Regions from separate parts of the Rossellomorea sp. DA94 genome, predicted to be linked through region 3. Evidence: riboswitches for the same ligand, from Rfam matches in the RefSeq annotation. Region 3 holds a riboswitch; each other region holds the start of a gene.

Region 1 (5,625 bases), 380 kb from region 3:
CCTCCAGGGGTTTCAAGCCTGCATCTATGGCATAGTTGGAGTTAATCACAACTGCGTCCCCTTCTTCATTTTCATACATTTGCGGAAGGAGTGCCGCTTCGTATTCATAATCGAATTTCAGTTTTTTTGGATTTTCTTTGATGTCTTCCAGCTGTGCCTGTGTATTTTCCACTCCGTCCTTTAACGTGATCAGACCTTTTTTCTCTAATAATGTAAGGATGCGGCCATGATCGGATACGGAATTACTCATCAAGATCGTGGCACCTTCAGGAAGGTCCTCAAGAGATTTATACTTTTTGGAATATACACCGATTGGCTCGATATGAATTCCGCCTGCATTGACGAAATCATATTCGTTCTCTTTCATCTGCAAGTCCATGTAAGGTACGGTTTGGAAGTAGTTCGCATCCAAATCACCATTGTCCAAGTCTTTATTCGGAAGGATATAGTCTTGATATGTTTCAATTTGCAGGTCGATTCCCTTATCTTCCAAAATCGGTTTCACTTTTTCAAGGATTTCCGCATGGGGAACGTTTGACGCTCCTACCACTAATTCCTTCCCGTCACTGCTTCCAGAGCCGGAATCACTCCCGCATGCTGCCAATCCAAAGATACTTGTTGCTGCTACTATTCCTGCTAACCATTTTTTCATCTGTTTTCTCTCCTCTTATCGTTTGTCTAATTTATTTGTGAAGTAGTCACCAATGATTTGAATGGCAAATACAACGAGTAAAATCATGATGGTTGCGGCAAGGGTTACATCCTCCCTGCTCCGTTGAAAACCATCCAGGTAAGCGAGGTTTCCTAATCCCCCGGCACCGATGACACCCGCCATTGCCGTATACCCCACCAGGGCGATGGCTGTTACCGTGATACCTGAAACCAAAGCCGGAAGAGATTCGGGAATAAGCACTTTCCATATGATCGTGCTAGTCTTCGCTCCCATCGCTTTCGCTGCTTCGATGACGCCTTTGTTCACTTCTCTCAATGCAATTTCCACCATGCGTGCGTAAAACGGTGCTGCTCCGATGATCAGGGCGGGCAGGGCCGCGTTCGCCCCGCGGATGGTATCCAATAAGAATTTTGTAAATGGAATGAGTAATACAATCAGGATAATGAACGGAATCGAGCGGAATACATTGACCACTGCACTGGTCACCGTATATGTAAGCTTGTTTTCCCATAAATTTTCCTTGGATGTAAGAAATAACAGGATCCCGAGAATCAGTCCTACTACGAAGGTAATCAGAACTGACATCCCCGTCATATAAAGGGTTTCAACTGTCGCTTCCCACATCTTCTCCCAGTCCACATTCGGAAATATATTTTCTATCATCCTCCGATCACCTCCACTTTGACCATCTGTTCCTCAGCGAAGGCAACGGCTGCAGAAATCGTCTCTTCGTTTCCATCAAGATGAACGAACAGCGTACCATAAGCCCCTTTTTGCGTCTGGGAAATCTGTCCTTGAAGGATATTGACATCCAAGTCGAAACTTCGGATCAAGCTGGTAATGAGCGGTTGCTCAGTCGATTCACCAACAAAGGTGAATTTCAGTACTTTTCCTTCCGGATACTGAGCTACGAGGTGATCGATTGTTTCCCCTGTTTCTTCCACTTGAGATACTTCTCTCACAAATCGCTTTGTCACCTGCTCTTTAGGATTTCTGAACACCTCAAGAACATCCCCTAGTTCTACCACCTTCCCTTGTTCCATGACCGCCACACGATGGCAGATTTTTTTGATCACATGCATTTCATGGGTGATCAGGACGATGGTCAGACCTAAACGTTTATTAATATCCACCAATAAATCAAGGATGGAATCGGTTGTTTGCGGATCTAAAGCAGAGGTGGCTTCGTCACAGAGAAGGACGTCGGGATTATTTGCAAGGGATCTCGCAATCCCGACCCTCTGTTTCTGTCCACCGCTCAACTGGGATGGATAGGCGTCTCCTCTTCCTTCTAATCCCACCAGCTCCAATAATTCATTGGCCCTTCGCACTCTCTCCTTCTTAGAAACTCCGGCTATTTCTAATGGAAACTGGATATTTTCAAGTACCGTACGCGACCAAAGGAGATTGAAATGCTGAAAGATCATCCCTATTGACTGCCTCGCCTGCCGAAGATCTTTCCCTTTCACTTTGGAAACGATCTGTCCATTTACGTTCACGGTTCCATTCGTGGGAACTTCAAGTCCATTGAGCATCCGGATCAACGTACTTTTCCCTGCCCCACTATAGCCAATCACTCCAAAAATTTCCCCTTGGCCAATGTCGATGGTGACGCCATCAACGGCTGAAATCTGGCCAGATTTTGATTGATAGATTTTTTTCACATCTGATATGGTAATCATGCTGTCTCCACCTTCTTTCTGAGTAAAACGACCTTTTTAATAAGAATTACAGTTGCACATACCGGGCAATCCCCACAGCCTTTTCGTTTACAATAAAAAATGCCTTCCTGCGATAAGCAGAAAGGCATAATCATATATAGGACTATCCTTTCTCTCATCTTTCAAAGCAAATGCTTTGAGTGAATTGGCACCATTTCAATTTTCATTGACGGTTGCCGGGCTTCATAGGGCACGTCCCTCCACCTCTCTAAATAAGAGTAAAGTATCGATTTATTTAATTTTTTGAATTGTTAAAGACTCTGAAAATTTGCTACAAGAGAGATTCTATCATCGAAAATAGAAATGTGTCAATTCTTTTTTCTTATGTTTTTTAAACTTGAACCGGTTCCTTGACCCTGGACCTTGTCAGCCAGAGGATGGATTCTACAAATAACAGCTGGCGGTATCCTCCCCTGACTTCCAGGATGCCGTTTTCAATCAGTTGAGACAATCGCTCTTCTCCTGTTAGTAGGGATAGCATGTCCTGCTCTTGTCCCTCAATGACAAAATGCGATTCCCCGCTACCATCAGTCAATACAGTACACCGCCTGTTTGAAATGGAGATTGCATAACGTTCCTTTTCACATTGAAACTGAAGAACAAATGGGCTGTCCGGAAATAAGAGTCGTAAGTGATACCTTGAATGACACTGATCTACTAATTCCTCTAAATAGATTCGCATGAATACCCTCCCAGTGAAACTTCTATATAGTATCAATTCCACTTTTAGGTATTTTTTCCTTTTAGACATTCTCGACATGTTTTGAATGAGTTTATCTTATTTGTCGAACAGTAAGAAATTGGGTGATGACCAGTCAAAAAATGATGGGATTCGAAACATTTCCCAAGAAATATGTCCTCGTTTGTAGAAAGAAAATGACTACTTTCGTAAATTTTTTCTGTTTTTTATCAGCATCGTGCTGGTTGATTTCCGCTCCAGATGCTCGCTTTCTTCGGGGCGTGAGTTGAGCCTCCTCGTGCTTCGCCCTGCGGGGTCTCAACTTTCCCGCTATTCCCGAAGGAGTCGAGCATCTTCCGCTCCAATCAACACTAATAATGTACTTCTCAAATTAGTTCGTTTTAATAGTCATTTATTCATATGTGTTGAGAGGGCAATTTCATCCTATTTCTAAAGCTGGTGAAGAATAGAAGTGAAGACAAAATAAAAAGACCTTTCATAAAGGTCTCTTATCCCCACTAGATGTTTTGGATTTTGTTGATGGTTTCGTATAGGAATGGGACGGATTGAAAGGCATAGATTCTTTCCATTTCCTGTCCATCTTTAAATAAAAGAAGGCAGGGGACGCTTTCAATGGATTGTTCTTCGGCAAATTGGGGCAGATAGTTCAGGTTCGCCTTCACAAAATGAAATGACTGGGGGAGTTTCTCGACCACTTCCAACATTTTACCCGCGACCTGACATGTACCACACATCGGTGTATATAGATAAACGGCTTCCAACGCATGGGATCTGATCGATTCGTTTAATTCTTCTGTCTGGCTTACCTCCAACAAAACTAAATCATCCTTTTTCCAAGATATTCTTTATGCACATCGATATTGGCACCAATGAGAACGGAAGCAAGATGATATTCCGGGGCTGCGGCCACTTCCTTATACATCCGGTCTATATAAAGGTGTTCCGCCTCGGGGAATTCACGCTTGAATTGTTTACGTAACTTCTCCCCTGCATCATCCGCATCGACGAGGATGTATACATCCCTTTCAAACAGCTCATCGATGAGTTCGTCCATTTTGGTGATGCTTATCGTTCCATTTGTGCAAATAATTTCAATCGGTTCTTTGATTATGTCTCTTACTTTCCGCTTGTCTGTTGTACCTTCGACAATGATTACCTTTTCGTCAAGTTCCATCATGATCATCACCTTATCTTTCAGAAATAAGATTAGGATAGTATATTCAGATAACAAGAGATGATGTCCACTTTCTACTCATATTTTCTCATGTTTACAAAAAATAGTGCAAGTGGTTTGTTTCATTGCTTATAGAAATGGTGCCAGATCCATACACGAATCTGGCACCGCGGGTCACCTTTAACACCATCCACCTTCGTCGCAATCCGTGTACCTTGCATCATGGCCTTCGGTGGAAGTATAGTTCTGATAAATTTTATTTTCTTTTGCTTCGAAGTTCGGTTCCATTGTCAGTCCATCAAGGGGCAAGGACGTTTTACCGATTGGCTGACCGTCGAGGAATAATTCGACTTCACCATTTTTTAGCCTGCCTGTCACCCTGCTTGTGACATCTAATTTCTTTGGTTCAAGTACCATGCGTATTCATCCTTTCTTTTTGCGAATACCCATATGATGCCCAAAAAGAAAAACAAAACACCTTGAGAAATCCTCAAGGTGTCCGGGTGAAAATTATCCTTCATTGATCATTTTATCATACTCTTCAGCTGTCATCAGCTTGTCTACTTCTCCAGCGTCTGTTGGTTCCACAACGACCATCCATGCTTTTTCATAAGGTGATTCATTCACGAACTCAGGGCTGTCGGACAGCTCTTCATTCACTTCTACAACCTTACCGGAAACAGGTGCGTATAGCTCAGAAACGGTCTTTACCGATTCAACACTGCCGAAAGGCTCGTCCGCTTTGATTTCATCCCCAACTTCAGGTAACTCGACGAATACGATATCGCCCAGCTCAGATTGTGCAAATGATGTGATTCCTACGCGTACATTTTCCCCTTCAACTTTGACCCACTCGTGTTCTTCTGAATAACGAAGTTCTTTCGGTGTACTCATTCTCTATCCCTCCAAATGCTAGTTATACAACCTAATATTGACACACTTTTCATCGAAAAAGCAAGAAAACTAAGTGTGAATAATGAAACTTTTTCATCGTCCACGATTTGGAAATCACTTACCCTTTTTTACTTCCAGGTTTCCTCGAACATTTCTTCTTTAAAACCTACGGTCACCTTGCTTCCATCCGTTGTGATCGGACGTTTGATCAGCATCCCGTCAGAGGAAAGGATTTCTAATAATTCATCGTCTGAAGCTGAATTCACTTTATCTTTAAGACCCAGTTCACGATACTTTTTGCCGCTTGTATTGAAGAACTTCTTCAGAGGAAGCCCACTCTTTTCGTACAGGCTTTTAAGCTCCATTTTTGACGGGGGATTTTCTACAATATGTATTTCATCTATGGAGAGACCCTGGTCCTCCAGCCACTTTTTTGCCTTGCGGCATGTACCGCATTTTGGGT
Region 2 (5,625 bases), 550 kb from region 3:
CGACTTCCTTCACATTGGAGATCACCGTTTCAACTGGGATATCGTCCCGCTTCACGGACACCTCGATCGGATCTGAAAGACCCTCTCTCGTAATCTCCAATTTTACCTCCGTACCCTTTTTCCCTCTGATCTTCAACGTGGCTTCATAAAGGTCAAGCCCGTCAATGCTGTTCCCATCCACCTTGATAATGCGATCATTCGGTTTCAGCCCGGCTTTCTCGGCAGGAGAATTTTTAAAAGGAGCCACGATGACCAGTTTCCCGTCCATGATTGTGACCTCTGCCCCGATTCCTTCAAAGGAAGAATCCAACGCGTCATTGAATTGGGAAGCGGTCTCCGCATTCATGTACACCGAATATGGATCGTCCAGGGTCTTCAGCATCCCCTGAATCGCCCCTTCCACGAGCTGTCCCTTATCTACATCCTGAAAGAACTTGTCACTGATCAAATCATACGCGACTTCCACCTTGTGAAGCTTATCATTCAGCTCCCCTTTGCCGTTAAACTGGGCCAGCTCGTCCCCGGACCCGGAACTGCCCGTCCACTCCAAGCCGCCATACATTCCTCCTGCACCGATCAACATGCTAATGATGATGGTGATGATGAGCTTTCTGCCCGTCCACTCCATATATTCCCCTCCAGCTTGTCGTTAGTTTATGGTATGGATGAGAGCAGCGTACGCATTCCCATCCAACGAAAAAGACACCACACAAAAACGCGCTTAGGCGGTGCGATGTCTTTGCTTATTTAACTATATGCCGGAGGGGGACGAGTTATGATTGGCAGCGGATTATTTCATACCCGTCACGATTTTCTGATTTTGATGATTTTTCAGATGAGAAGAGATGATCCCTCCCCATTTCTCAAATTCCACAAGAAACCCGTCATGACCGAAGGCTGTCGGGATAAAGTAATGTTCACCTTTAGCGGCTTGTGTGGTGAATTCCTTTAAATAGTGAGGAGAATAGATCAAATCACCCTCATAGCTGATCGAGACCAGCTCGCACGGATAGGAATCGGCGACCAGTTCCGTGCCTCCCCTTCCCCTCCCGATATCATGGGTGTTCATCGCTTTCAGGAGGGTCAGATAGCTGTTCGGATCAAATCTCTTTCCGAGTTTCTTTCCTTGATAATCAAGATAGCTTTCTACATTGTACTGCTCATTCGTCCTCTCCCGCTGAAAGCGCCTGTCAAACAACTCCTGTGTACGATAGGTCACCATCCCGACCATCCTGGCAATCTCAAGTCCTTTTAATATGGACCCGTGAGGATAGTGGCCATTTTGAAAATCGGGATCCCCTTCAATCGCTGTGATCCCGATATGATTGAAGGCGAGACCGTAATCATTCAATGCCGGTGAGACGGCGAGGGCGAATACCTTATGGATATATGCCGGGTACAGGGCTCCCCACTCCAATGCCTGCATTCCACCAAGCGACCCGCCGATCACTGCTTCGATGTGGTCGACGGACAACTGTTGGAGTGCTTCATATTGAGCGTGGACCATGTCCCGTATGGTAATGTGGGGAAAATTCGGTCCGTAACGTTTTCCGGTTTCAGGATCCGTGGACGTCGGTCCCGTACTGCCTTCACATCCCCCTAACACATTGAAAGCAATCACATTGTATAGATCGGTATCAATGTAGGATCCTGGTCCGATCAGTCCATCCCACCAGCCCCGGTCCTCTCTTGTCCCTTTCACAATATGGGTTCCGGTGAGGGCATGGCAAACGAGGATGACAGGGCCTTCTTTATTGCCGGTCCGTTCATAGGCCAGATTTACATTGTGCAATGTGGTGCCTGACTCTAATGTGAGGGATGGGATGGTAATGGAGCTTACTTCGTATGAGTATGAATTCTCCATTCCTCCACCTCCTTTTTTTATGTTGTTCGGGACGCCGCGGCACCCCGGTGAAATCAGTTCCTTTTATACCCGGGACGTTTCCAACGCCACCTCAATCGCATGATCCAGATCCTCGATCAAATCCTTCGCAGATTCCAATCCGACGGAAAGTCTTACAAGGTCCTCGGTTACGCCTGTGGCCCGGATTTCCTCATCGTTCAATTGCTGATGCGTCGTGGACGCTGGATGGATGATCAATGACTTCGCATCCCCTACATTGGCAACATGGGACCAGAGGGAAATGTTGTCGACGACTTTACGTCCTGAGTCCCTGCCCCCTTTGATTCCAAAGACGACGATGGAACCTGCTCCATTTTTCAAATATTTTTGAGCAAGAGCGTAGGACGGATGCTGCGGCAGACCCGGATAAGAAACCCAGGCAACTCCGCTGTGCTGATTTAAGTGTTCCGCAATCTTCAAGGCATTCTCCGTGTGACGTTCGATGCGGAGATGGAGGGTTTCCAGTCCCTGCAATAGCAGAAATGCGTTCTGCGGACTTAAGCACGCCCCGAGATCCCGAAGCAGCTGCACCCTTAATTTTGTGATGAATGCGGCCGCCCCTACATCCTGTGCGTAGCGAAGTCCATTATAGCTTCTGTCCTCTTCTGTGAATCCAGGGAATTTTTCATGATTCCAATCAAACTTCCCACCGTCGATGACGACTCCCCCGATGGCCGTACCGTGGCCGCCGATCCACTTCGTTGCAGAGTGAATGACGATGTCCGCTCCCCACTCAATCGGCTTACACACATATGGTGTGGCAAATGTGTTATCGATGATGAGTGGGATATGATGGTCATGGGCCACTTTCGCCACCGACTCGATGTCCAGGACGTGCAGGCTCGGATTTCCGATCGTCTCTGCGAATACCGCTTTTGTTTTCGGCGTAATCGCCTTTCGGAAGTTTTCCGGATCAGTCGGATCGACGAAATGAACCTTGATTCCGTATTTCGGAAGAGTCGTAGAGAATAAATTGTACGTTCCACCGTACAGATTGGTGGCTGCCACGATCTCATCCCCTGCACCGGCTATATTCAGGATGGAAAGAGAAATGGCGGCCATCCCGGATGATACACCCAGGGCTCCGATTCCCCCTTCTAAAAGGGCGAGGCGCTTCTCAAGGACGTCAACGGTCGGGTTCATGATACGGGTGTAGATGTTTCCCGGTTCTTCAAGGGCGAATAGCTTTGCGGCGTGATCGCTGTTGTCGAACACGTAGGATGTCGTTTGATAGATGGGTACCGCCCTTGAGCCTGTAGTTGGGTCCGGCTCCTGGCCGCCGTGAAGAAGAAGTGTGTCGAAATCGAATGATTTGGTCATTTGGAATTCCTCCTAGAGTTTTTTAGTTTTTGGATTGATGTGGATGGTTGGTTGGTTGGGTTCAGCTGCTGAATTGGATGGTTTTTTTTAGCAGCTGAATTTGTGAAGAATTTCAGCTGCTGATTTTCGGGATGATTTCACCTGCTGATTTTTCACAGAATATCAGCAGGTGAAATCATCCAAACATTCTCCTGCTGAACCCCCATGCAAAAGCCTAAGAAGCGAGAAGAGGATAAAATAAAAAACCCTCTTCCTAAGAAGAGGGTCTAATTGAATAGGGTCCTCCTCTTATCTTTCAGGCAGATCGCCTGCAGGAATTAGCACCTTTTCATGTGACGCATAGTGCGTACATGAAGGTTGCCGGGTTTCATCGGGCCTAGTCCCTCCACCTCTCTGGATAAGAGCATTTAATTGTCAATGTGAAAAATTCATGCGTTGAGATGAATTATAAAGGGTAACCAGCCTCAACGTCAAGACCATTTTCAGAATTTTTTATTTTTTAACAGAAGCTGCTATTGCCTCGTTGAATTGAGAAACGATATCTTCCCCATCCTCGATACCTAACGATATGCGCACCACATGGGTGTTGATGCCTAGTTTTTCCTGCGCTTCTCTCGGAAGGGCACGATGAGAGGTTCCAAGCGGATAGGAAACCGTTGTTTCCACGCCGGCCAAGGACGGGATGATCTTGATCCACCCAAGGGATTTGAAGAATGTGCTGATATTGCAGCTGTCATCGAGTTCGATGGTGACGATTGCGCCATTTCCTTTATCGGATAGATCAATTGGATAATAGACCTTCTTCACCTGCTCATTGCTGCGCAGTTCATCTGCAAGTGTTCCCGCGTTCTGAGCCTGGGTCCCCACCCGAAGTGCCAATGTTTTCGCCCCCCGGCATGTGAGCCATGCTTCAAAAGGACTTAAGTTGGAACCTATGTTGACGACCTTTTCCCTTGCCTTTTGAACAAGTTCTTCATTTCCGACTACGACTCCCGCTGTGATATCGCTATGCCCGCCGATATACTTCGTAGCGCTGTGAGCGACCAGATCGACCCCTTCAAGGTAGGGCTGACGCAGAAATGGAGTAGCAAATGTATTGTCGATCATCGATTTCAGGTTATGCTTTTCGGCAAGAGCTACCATTCTTGAAATATCCTCTACCCGCATAAATGGATTGGTTACCGTCTCACTGTAGAGAAGTTTGGTGTCGGGAGTAAGTGCTGCCTCGATTTCCTCCTCACTCGTGAAATCGACAAAGGAGGTCGAAATACCGAATGATTTCAGCTCTTCTTTCAGCATATGGAAAGTGCCTCCGTATAAATCCTCCGCCGCAACAATATGGTCCCCTGCCTGAACAATGGCAAGGAGACCAACCAGGATCGCCGACAATCCGGAAGACGTGGCGACACCGGCAGGAGCTCCTTCAAGTTCTGCCACCATCTTCCCAAGTTCATCCGTGTTGGGATTACCCGTCCTTGAATAAAGATAAGGAGACTTCCCCTCATAGAAGCCCTCAAGCTCCTCCAGAGACGTAAAAGAAAAAGCAGACGTCTGGTAGATCGGTGTTGTCTTACTACGGATTTCCTCTGTTCCTTTCAGCTGACTATGTACGACCTTGGTGGTGAATTTCATTTCACTGTCATCCTTCCTGAATCTATGTATTTTTAAAAGTGTATCATATTCAGAAGATTGTGAGGAGTATGAGGTGTTGGGAGGCAAAAAAAAGAACCCGTCGCATTAATGCAACAGGTTCTCCTCGTCAGACGTTTTCTAAACACCCGATCAGGCGATTTTCGATATCCAACGCCAACCGCTTCAATTCATCGTTATCAACCATTTCAATCAGCTTGCTCGGCTTTGCCATACCGATTTTCGTCGTTCCCTTTTCTGTATATACCGTCACTTTACAAGGCAGGAAATAGCTGACGAGCATGCTTTCTTCCAGCACCTTTTTCGCTTCGTGGGGATTACATACTTCCAGGACAACGACTTCTTCGTTAAAATCCAGCCCTTTATCCTGAAGCTTTGCGGCCAGGTCAAGATTCCACAGAACCCCGAAGCTTTCTTCTTTCAAGGCTGCCTCTACTGCTGATACGGCATCCTTCACATTCATTGAAACTTCTTTTGTGTAGTGGAACATAGTGATCCTCCTTTTTGGGTCATGGTTATTTATACCTCATAGTGTATGCATTGAAACGTCCTGATCGAGGTCCGTCCCTCTCATTATTTCATCCCTTCGACCATTTTACCCATCATTTCTTCGTTCATGGGGCCGACGATTTTGTGCTGGATGAGGCCGTTTGTGTCGATCATGTAAGTGGTCGGGATCGTGAATGCCCGGTACTCGTCTCCGATATCCCCATTCTCATCCATGAGAATGGGGAAAGTGAGTTCGTAACCGT
Region 3 (5,625 bases):
TGTGGCTGTCTTCTCATCCTTCATTGCCTGAACTGAATTCTTTCCATATTTCTTCTAAAAGCTCCTTATCCGTCAGCAGTTCATATCCCGTCAGCGCAAGTGCCTTTGCCCCGATCACCAGGGCACGGTCGCCCTCGGTGGATTTCGCCGCTTCCCTGAATTCGTTCGTGTGGACGACGAGGGATTCTGCACCGATTTTGATATAGGGGTGGATGGTCGGGACCACCCGGCTGACGTTTCCGGCGTCGGATGAACCGAGTCCCTTTCGTTCCGTATCGTCGAAGGATTCCCCCAGTGACTCTATGGAACGCTGGAATACTTGATCGAAACGGCGGTTGAGCTGAAAGTGGTCGACTTCATTTTGAATCTTGATGACATTCAGTTTCGTCCCGGTGGCGAGGGCCGATCCCTCAGCGATCGCTTTCACTTTCTTCGTGACTTCATTGCACGCTTCCCTCGTTGCAGCCCTTATATAGAAGCGGGCTTTTGCATAGTCAGGGACGATGTTTGGCGCGTCCCCGCCGTGGGTGATGATGCCGTGGATCCGTACATCATCGGTCACGTGCTGGCGAAGGGCATTAATCCCGTTGAACAGCTGGATCACACCATCGAGGGCATTGATGCCGTCTTCAGGGGACGCTGCCGCATGGGCAGACCTTCCTTTGAATTCGAAATCAAGGGGGTCCACCGCAAGGGTTTTCCCTGTCTGTGTGGTTCGGTTGAATGGATGGACCATCATGCAGGCATCCACTCCTTCTAACAAGCCTGCTTTTACAAAGCTGCCCTTTGCACTACCGTTCGGGCCGCCTTCCTCGGCAGGCGTCCCGAACACCACCACTTCCCCTCCTGTTTCATCGAGTACGGACGACAGGGCGATGGCCGCCCCGCAGCTTGCCGTCCCGATGATATTGTGACCGCAGGCGTGACCAAGTCCAGGCAGGGCGTCATATTCAGCCAGGTAGCCGATGACCGGCCCTTCTTTCCCAGAATGCTTGCGTGCCACAAAGGAAGTCTCATGACCCGCCACTCCCCGTTCAATGGAGAACCCGTTGGCTGCAAGTAAGGTGGTCAAGGTATCGGAGGCAAAGAACTCTTCGTTTCCGATTTCAGGGTTGTCGTGGATCTGATGGCTGGTCGACACGAGTTTCACCGCCAATTGATCGACTGCTGAGACGATGTTGTGTTTACGATCAGCAATCACTGCTTGTTGACTCATCTCTCTTTTCCCTCCTAATGCAATTCACTGACGGGAACGAATGTCGGAATCAGTGAATCTTTATATGTTTTCTTGATATGTTCCGCTACGTCATCTTGCTGATAGAGCTCAACAATCTTTTGATAGGTCTTGTTGTCTTTCTCTTTTTCCTGTGCCGCGATGATATTGATGAACGGCTTGGATTCCGCCCCTTCGATGTAGATGCTGTCGTCAACCGGAACCATCCCTGCTTCAACCGCCACACCATTATTGATGATCGATGCCGCAACATCCGGCAGTACCCTTGGCGTCTGGGCAGCGACGACCGGTGTGAATTCAAGGTTTTTCGGGTTTTCTTTGATGGCTTCAAGACCCTGTGACTGATCAAATCCTTCTTTTAGCTTGATCAACCCTGCTTCTTCCAACAGGAGAAGGGCACGTCCAAGGTTCGTCGCCTCTTGAGGGACGGCTACTGTACTGCCTTTCGGTAAGTCTTCCACCGATTTATATTTTTCCGAATAGATGCCAATCGGCGCGATGATCGTCGAGCCAATCGGTACAAGGTCCAGATTATGTTCTTCAACGAAGGAATCGAAATACGAGATTGTCTGGAAGGCGTTCAAGTCGATATCCCCATCGGCCAGCGCTTGGTTCGGTCTCACGTAATCGGCAAACTCCACAATCTCGATATTAATCCCTTCCTTTGCTGCCTTCTCTTTCATATACTCCCAAATCGGCACCCCGGATCCATTCACTCCGACTTTCACGACTTCTTTATCACCTGAACCGGATGCACTGTTTCCTGAGCAACCGCTCAATAGTAGGGTAAATAATAGAATCGCGATACTTGCTAGACTGATTGATTTTTTCATATTCCTCTCTCCTATCGTCTCCTGATGATTTTTGATAATGTATTCCCTGCTGTCTGAAGTCCCTGCACCATCACGACTAAAATGATGACGGTCACAATCATGACGGATGTTTCGAATCGCTGATATCCGTATGCGATGGCGAGATCTCCGAGGCCACCGCCTCCGACTGCTCCGGCCATGGCCGATGCACCGACAAGGCCGATGGTCGCGATTGTGATATTCAGGACCAGTGTACTCAGTGCTTCCGGAATGAGGATCCCGAAGATGATCTGCCACGGCCCCGCCCCCATGGACTCCGCCGCTTCAATGACCCCCGGCTCCACTTCAAGGAGCGAGCTCTCTACCAGTCTCGCAATATACGGTGCCGCAAATACGACAAGCGGTACGACCGCTGCCGCCGTTCCGATCGACGTTCCCACTACCAATCTTGTAAAGGGGATGATGGCCACCATCAAGATGATGAACGGGATCGAACGAAACACGTTGATGATGCTGCTCAGTACTGAAAAGACGGCTTTATGTTCGAGTAAGTGCCCCTTTCTCGTCACCACGACGATGATACCGAGGGGAAGTCCAATCAATGTTGCGAACAGAAGGGAGAATGACACCATCGCCAAAGTATCCCATGTCGCTTCAATAATTCTTGGCCAGAATAATTCCCAGTTAACTTGCACGCTTCTCCACCTCGCTTACGAATAATCTGTTCTTCCAATATTCCAGGATCTCTTCTGTTTCCTTCTTGCTGCCGATGATTTGTACGATGAGATTCCCGAACGGCTTGCCCTGGAGTTCCGTGATTTGGCCGAATAATACATTGATATGGGCATTGAATTTCTTTGCCGTTTCGGAAAGGATCGGCGTGCCTGTCGAATCCCCCTTAAATATGAGGCGGCAGATGCGCCCTTCCTTGCTGTCGTTCAATTTATCAAGAACCGATGCCGGCAGCTGATCATTCATGACACTCTTCACAAAGTTTCTGGTTGTCAAGGTCTGCGGGTCGGAGAAGATATCGAAGACGCTTCCCTCTTCCACGATTTCTCCATTTTCCATGACCGCGACCTTATCACAAATTTCCCTGATAACCCCCATTTCGTGGGTGATCATCACGATCGTAATGCCATACTCCGCGTTGATTCTCTTTAATAAGTTCAGAATTGATTCCGTCGTCTGTGGATCCAAGGCGGATGTGGCTTCATCACAGAGCAGAATCGAAGGAGACGTCGCCAGGGCCCTTGCTATCCCCACCCTTTGCTTCTGCCCTCCAGACAGTTCATCAGGATAATGCTTCGCTTTATCTTCGAGTCCGACAAACGCAAGCAACTCCTTTACTCTTTCGTTGATTTTATCTTTCGGCCATTTTGCCAGTTTCAGAGGATAGGCGATATTCCCTGCCACCGTCCGGGATTGAAACAGGTTGAAGTGCTGAAAGATCATCCCGATACGGTGCCGCTCTTTCCTCAAATCGATGGGCGACTGATCTTTCAAGCTGCGACCCTCTATGAAAATATCTCCTGAAGATGGTTTCTCTAAAAAATTGAGACAGCGGACAAGCGTACTTTTTCCAGCCCCACTGAATCCGATCACCCCATAAATCTCTCCCTTCTTCACTTCAAAGGAAACATCCCTCAAAGCAGTGAAGGGGCCATCCTTCGTCTCAAATACTTTCGTAACATTCTGAACTCTGATCATACAAGACTTGCTCCTTTCGTTATGTATTCTTCCTGATGCCTGGGTTTTATGGACATGGGTGAAAATAAAAAGTGCCCCCCTTCATAAGAAGAGAGGCACAAATATGTATATGTCCCGCTCTTCTCATCTTTCAAGTCATATGACTTGATGGAATTGGCACGGTATTCATTTAAGAACCCGTTGCCGAGGTATCGCAGGGCCAGTCCCTCCACCTCTCTTGATAAGAAGATATCGCTTTATTAAGTTAAAGTTATGATGCGTTTAAGCATTAGGGTAATGGTAAAGGATTTGAATTGGTTTGTCAAACCTGTTTTTGAATATTTTGTATTGTGTAGGTCTATTCAACTAGGGTCACTTTAACCAGTCTTTAATTGGCCAATATATTCATTTCGTTTCAATTCACTAAGTTACTAGAAGAAAATATTTCTATTATTCTGCCCAACCACAAAAAAATAGCAGTGATTGAAAAAGAGACTTATAGTTAATTCCCATTCTTATGAAAATCGGAGAGATCTTAAGTTTGGAGCAAGTAGCATGGTGATTTTCACTTTTCATTCGTATGTGAATTCTGTCTTAATACAAGTCCGTTATGAAACTTTCCAGATGCTTTGCGAGCAACCAGTGATGTTTTATTCATTCAAGAAATGGGAATATTACATTCCATTGCCCTCCGATGAACGGCAGGGGTAATGTTTTCACTTAAAACGATAATCAATCAATGAAACTTAAGGAGGCTATTTTTACTATGAGTCGTTTTACAATTCCACGCGATATTTATTTCGAAGAGAATGCACTTGAAGTGTTACAGTCTTTTGAAGGTAAAAAAGCCGCACTTGTTATTGGAGGAGGTTCTGTTAAACGTAACGGAAACCTCATCAAGGTAGAGGAACACCTGGCAGCTGCCAATATAGAAACAAAAGTACTGGAAGGCTACAATACAGAGCCTACTTTTGAAATGGTCAAAAAAGGAGCAAAAGAGCTGGATGAGTTCCAGCCGGATTGGATAATCGGAATCGGCGGAGGATCGGCGATGGATTCTGCAAAAGCGATCTGGCTCTATTATGAGCACCCGGACCTTGCTTTTGAAGATGCCATTAAGCCATTCGAACTGCCGCGACTTCGCAATAAAGCGAAATTTGCCGGTATTCCGACGACAAGCGGAAGTGGTTCGGAAGTTTCCAACCTTTCTGTTCTGGCCGATGAAACCACGAACGTGAAATATCCAGTTGCTGACTTCGAACTAACACCGGATGTCGCCATTATCGATCCGGTTATGATTAAAGAACTGCCGAAGCACATTGCTGCTTATACCGGCATGGACGCATTCACGCACTCCATCGAAGCATATGTAGCGAAACCGCGTACCATGTATACGGATATCCTGTCACTAGGCGCAGCTGAAGTGATAAAGGATAACCTTCTTGCTTCTTATCAGGGCGATCAGGAAGCCGCTAAGAAAATGCACACCATTCAAGCCATGGCAGGCATGGCCTTTGCCAACGCTGTACTCGGTAACGTGCACAGCCTTGCCCACAAAAGTGGTCCAACGTTCGGCATTCCGCATGGCTATGCCAATGCGATTTACCTGCCTTACGTCATCCAGTTTAACCGTGAAGTCGTGGAAGATCGCTTTGCTGAAATCGCCCGCCGTCTGAACCTGAAAGGAAATAACGATACAGAATTGACTGATTCTCTTGTTGAATATATTTATCAATTGAACAAAGACCTCGGTCTTGCGACTACCCTTCAGGACTACGGTGTATCCGAAGAAGAGTTCAACAAGCATGTTGATACAATGGCTGAAAATGCTATGGAAGATCCATGCACAGGCACCAATCCACGTGAGACTAGTCAAGAACAAATGAAAGA

The links. Region 3 has a riboswitch for S-adenosylmethionine ahead of P8596_RS18320 (methionine ABC transporter ATP-binding protein). Riboswitches for the same ligand answer to the same signal wherever they lie in the genome.
Region 1: another riboswitch for S-adenosylmethionine. It lies ahead of P8596_RS20280 (methionine ABC transporter ATP-binding protein); the one in region 3 lies ahead of P8596_RS18320 (methionine ABC transporter ATP-binding protein).
Region 2: another riboswitch for S-adenosylmethionine. It lies ahead of P8596_RS21115 (O-acetylhomoserine aminocarboxypropyltransferase/cysteine synthase family protein); the one in region 3 lies ahead of P8596_RS18320 (methionine ABC transporter ATP-binding protein).

What each region holds. Positions count from the first base shown of each region.
Region 1 is NZ_CP122397.1:3,887,808-3,893,432, forward strand. It holds gene P8596_RS20270 (MetQ/NlpA family ABC transporter substrate-binding protein) at 1-652, opposite strand, end outside; gene P8596_RS20275 (methionine ABC transporter permease) at 668-1,336, opposite strand; gene P8596_RS20280 (methionine ABC transporter ATP-binding protein) at 1,333-2,355, opposite strand; SAM riboswitch class I at 2,507-2,613, opposite strand; gene P8596_RS20285 (SCP2 sterol-binding domain-containing protein) at 2,726-3,076, opposite strand; gene P8596_RS20290 (thioredoxin family protein) at 3,592-3,909, opposite strand; gene P8596_RS20295 (toprim domain-containing protein) at 3,912-4,271, opposite strand; gene P8596_RS20300 (YusG family protein) at 4,449-4,685, opposite strand; gene gcvH (glycine cleavage system protein GcvH) at 4,779-5,162, opposite strand; gene P8596_RS20310 (arsenate reductase family protein) at 5,291-5,625, opposite strand, start outside.
Region 2 is NZ_CP122397.1:4,062,681-4,068,305, forward strand. It holds gene P8596_RS21105 (S41 family peptidase) at 1-628, opposite strand, end outside; gene metX (homoserine O-acetyltransferase MetX) at 791-1,864, opposite strand; gene P8596_RS21115 (O-acetylhomoserine aminocarboxypropyltransferase/cysteine synthase family protein) at 1,928-3,223, opposite strand; SAM riboswitch class I at 3,509-3,627, opposite strand; gene P8596_RS21120 (trans-sulfuration enzyme family protein) at 3,716-4,855, opposite strand; gene P8596_RS21125 (DUF302 domain-containing protein) at 4,983-5,363, opposite strand; gene P8596_RS21130 (peroxiredoxin family protein) at 5,447-5,625, opposite strand, start outside.
Region 3 is NZ_CP122397.1:3,507,877-3,513,501, forward strand. It holds gene P8596_RS18305 (M20 family metallopeptidase) at 14-1,216, opposite strand; gene P8596_RS18310 (MetQ/NlpA family ABC transporter substrate-binding protein) at 1,231-2,067, opposite strand; gene P8596_RS18315 (methionine ABC transporter permease) at 2,079-2,741, opposite strand; gene P8596_RS18320 (methionine ABC transporter ATP-binding protein) at 2,731-3,756, opposite strand; SAM riboswitch class I at 3,877-3,983, opposite strand; gene P8596_RS18325 (iron-containing alcohol dehydrogenase) at 4,502-5,625, shown strand, end outside.